One region of the Photorhabdus sp. RM323S genome, then DNA from elsewhere that is predicted to be linked to it. Evidence: predicted binding sites of a transcription regulator. Region 1 holds the regulator's gene; the other holds the start of a gene.
The links. The regulator Fur, encoded in region 1, represses iron uptake genes when iron is present. The targets are predictions, from matches to a motif close to ATAATAATGAGAACNACTATCAA.

Region 1 (2,198 bases):
TTAAGATCTGCGTTCTTCCTTATAAACGCAGATCTTTTATGACCTTATTCACTCGAAAGCTGGGATCGCCTGCTCACACCAAACGTCAGTTTGTCAAAGCGCAGCATTTACCTGTATTGGAGGTTCTGGATGAACGAAACTGGGTACCTTTCGAACGCCATTATGCTTCAACAGGCAGGGCACTGTTCAATGATGGGACTCCTGCTTTATGGGGTCATGAAAGGCCACAGCTCGTTCAGAGCACTTGAACACTTGGCGCGTTTAGATTTAGGGTGTATTTTTGTCAGTCATGGCGTGGCACCTGATCACGCCAGAATACCAAATATGACTTTACTCTATATCGGTTCTGTTCAAGCAAGATTAGAGGACATATTTTCAGTGCCTAGCTGTCCTTCAAGCTACCGAAAGTATATTTAATTGGAAGGATCTTGTTGTAGCTTTAAACTTGTCATTTAGTTATCCCGTAGTCTCAAAACTACGACAATACGACCGATATCCCTCGAAGAAAAAGCAGGTTATGGTCTTGTCGAATTAGCCAGCAGGCTTGCTACGCAAATAGCTTACTGCCGCACGCATCATCCTCGGTCAGCCCAAGGTACAGGAGCCAGCGGTAAGCAACATTGACCTGGATTTCCTGTACCAGACGGTGTTTACTGGGCACCCCCAAATAAATAGCCCAGCAACATCATCAATCTGAAGGAACCCTGATGGGTTCCTTTCTATAGATAAAAAATTATTGGCTCAGGAATGAATTACTTCTCGTCATGTGCACTACTGTTTTCGCGACAATTACCTGCGGAGCAATGACCATATAAATAAAGACTGTGGTTTGAGAGTTTGATCCCATAACGTTCAGCGATATTCTTCTGGCGTTTTTCGATCTGTTTATCTCTGAATTCAATGACTTTACCGCAGTCCAGACAGATTAAATGGTCGTGGTGGTGCTGTTGAGTGAGTTCAAAAACCGATTTGCCACCTTCAAAATTATGACGGGTAACAATGCCGGCGTCATCAAACTGATTCAACACGCGGTAGACAGTAGCGAGGCCAATCTCTTCACCGTTATCAATCAGTTTTTTGTAGAGATCTTCCGCACTGACGTGGTGGTATTCAGGATCCTGTAACACTTCCAGTATTTTCAGTCGAGGAAGTGTAACTTTAAGCCCAGCATCTTTTAATGCCTTATTGTTGTCGGTCATGCGGATTCAGTCCTGTTACTCAGTAAAGTGAACTTAGCGATACTTCAAAAAGTACCAGTTAGTTATCAGATTATGATTATAGGCATGGCTAGTGAAAATGAAAACCACGTTAACCTTAACTATCATTACACATTTTGCCAGAATAATCATTTGTAAAACGCAGGAATAACCTTACTATTTATAATGTTTAGGTTATTTTTTTGCCATTCTTCATAATAAAAGAGCGGATATGAGCAGTGTGTTGACAAAAGCGATAGCTTTTGAACGCGACCCCATTGGGTGAGCAGAGCGAATGGCTCTTCACCTACCGCGTATTCACTATTGGTAAGAAATGGCCTGCACCAATATACGTCTATTGAGGTAAATTCCTATCCGGCAATAATTTCCGCCAAACTCATCTCTTCGTAGATCTGTTTAGTCCAGGAATTAACCCGTTCTTCGGTTAATTCTGGTTGGCGATCTTCATCAATAGCCAGCCCGATGAAATGGTTATCATCAGCCAGACCTTTTGATTCTTCAAAGTGATAACCCGCTGTTGGCCAGTGACCAACAATAATTGCTCCACGGGGTTCAATAATGTCACGGATAGTTCCCATCGCATCACAGAAATATTCCGCGTAATCTTCCTGATCGCCGCAACCGAAAAGAGCAACCAGCTTCCCGTCAAAATCGATCTCCTCCAGAGTAGGAAAGAAATCATCCCAGTCACACTGAGCTTCTCCGTAGTACCAGGTGGGGATGCCGAGCAGCAGAATATCGAACTGTTCGATATCTTCTTTACTGCTCTTGGCAATATCGTGGACTTCAGCAACATCGGAACCCAGAATTTTCTGGATTTTTTTGGCAATATTTTCTGTGTTGCCGGTATCGCTGCCAAAGAATATACCTATAATTGCCATAAAATGATATAACCTCTTGTTTTATTTGTGTATTTCTGTTTGGGATATACGTATAAAATGTCAAAATCAGCAGAAAAATTCTGATTGTATTAATAAAAAA
Region 2 (2,198 bases), on a different contig from region 1:
CCGCAATCCTCACCAGTGCCCCTATTTCGATATGCCTCTGATTATGAGATGGAGTCTGGATGATAATATTGATAACTATGGAACACTCTGGATAAAAACACACAGAAATAGTGACTTGACCCCCGATGAAAAAAGCCTGGTTCAGAATGTGGTTGCCTTAATGACGAATAAACTGTTACGGGAAAACCAAATCCAGTGCCACCATCAAAGTATCTTAGCGGCAGAAAGGGCGGCTATTTCCCGAGAACTCCATGATTCAATTGCCCAATCGCTCTCTTTCCTTAAGATTCAGGTTAATTGCTTGTATATCGGTAGTGATCACTTATCCAAGCAAAGTTTAACCTCGCTCAATATGATTAAGGATGAGTTGAATATCGCTTACCGCCAACTAAGAGAATTATTGGCAACCTTTAGGAACGAGCAGCCTCAATGTCATCTGCAAGAATCTTTACAGACGTTGATTAACGAGTTTAACCATCGTCTGGGCTTCAATATTGAATTCAATTACCGCCTGACACATCAACACATCCCTGACAGTTACTGTAAACATTTAATCCAAATCATCCGGGAATGTTTAAACAATTGCTACAAGCATTCCAATGCAAACTGGATCAGTATCCGTATTTATCCTCTTGATGACAAAGTCATTGCTGTTGTCAGTGACAATGGCCGGGGCATCAATCTAACTGCAATTGATAAAAACAGATTTGGGCTGGCGATTATCCAAGACAGAGTCACGCTCATCGGTGGACAATTACAGATAAAAAACCGTAAAAATGGTGGTACAGAAATAGAAATTCAATTATCACTGGACTGAAAAGACAGATAAATCAAATTACTGGCATCAGCGCAACTTATTGAATGATAATGATTAGCATTTGTGTTATTTACTGTTACACTGCATTTCGCTTTATCAGATCATTACCTTCAATAAATTTTCCAGAGGAATTTTACGTGGCTAATAAAACAATTGAAGAGAAAAATATTTACCGCCCTGCACCCCCGAGGCTTGTTCAGGTAAAAAAAATTTTCGACGTAACCCCCAATATGCGCAGCATTACTTTCGAAAGTGAAAACTTGGACAGTTATCCCACTGAATGCGAAGGCGGGCTGGTAAAAATATTCTTACCTCTTCCGGGGCAGATAAAACCGATCTTACCCACTCTATCCCCAGAAGGCCCAATATGGCCGACAAAAGAACTACGCCCGGTTACCCGTGCTTACACTGTCCGGGCTCTGCGTTCCGAACAAAAAGAGATCGATATTGAATTCGCACTGCATGATCATGGCGGTCCGGCGGTGGAATTTGCTCACAGAGCTAAAATCGGTGACTGGATTGGCATCACTAACCCCGGAGGCCCTGATCCATTACTGCCAAAAGTCAGCAACTATTATATGGCCGGCGACCCAAGTTCCCTGCCTGCAATTGCGGCGCTACTGGGAACCATAAAACCAGACGCGGCTGGGCAAGTGATTATTCGTATCGAAAGTGAACAGGATATTCAGGAGTTAAAAAAACCAGAGGGAATAACAATCCACTGGATTACCGGCGGTGTTGAAGTGACTGACAAAATGGTATCCACATTCAAATCCTGGTCATTACCAACAGAAGATGTCACTTTCTGGCTTGCCGGTGAAGATAAAATGGTAAAAGCGCTTCGTCGCTATGTTCGCCGTGAAAAAGGTTATGAACGCCACCAGCTATATGCCATCCCTTACTGGAGACATGGCTTTAATGAGGAAGGTTATCACGAACTGCGCCATGAAGTGATGGATAGCTTTGCGCTATGATTAGTGCATAATTTCGGCCAGTCATAATAGGCAGAGGATCACGCCGGGAGATTTTTTCAGAAACCTTGACGGTGTGATCTATATCATGAGAATGATCTACAACCATTGGGATATTAGCACTAATCCTCATCTTCCGTTGGCAAAATAGCGTTGGGCAGAGCACTAAAGGTTCCCCAATAAAAGGCAATCAAAGACATCACTGCCACTGCAACGATATCCCAAGGCGCAGGAATAATGCCTTTCCCGCCAAATGTGCCTAAGTAGGACAGAATGATCATGGCACTGTAGAAACCGATCAGCCACAAGGCAGAAGTTATCTGTTGGCGCAGGCTCACTTTGCTCACAGGGACTCTGTTTTTGAATAACAAGTAGATGAAGAATAAGACAATTTGTAATCCGAGCAGCCA

Region 2: the regulator Fur is predicted to act here: its motif matches at 862-884, upstream of ACGF7G_RS02870 (siderophore-interacting protein).

Annotation. Positions count from the first base shown of each region.
Region 1 is NZ_JBHFKZ010000045.1:2,647-4,844, forward strand. It holds gene ACGF7G_RS16555 (hypothetical protein) at 39-248, shown strand; partial or broken gene ACGF7G_RS16560 (transposase) at 581-689, opposite strand; gene fur (ferric iron uptake transcriptional regulator) at 753-1,199, opposite strand; gene fldA (flavodoxin FldA) at 1,568-2,098, opposite strand.
Region 2 is NZ_JBHFKZ010000003.1:171,792-173,989, forward strand. It holds gene ACGF7G_RS02865 (histidine kinase) at 1-817, shown strand, start outside; gene ACGF7G_RS02870 (siderophore-interacting protein) at 955-1,791, shown strand; gene ACGF7G_RS02875 (APC family permease) at 1,911-2,198, opposite strand, start outside.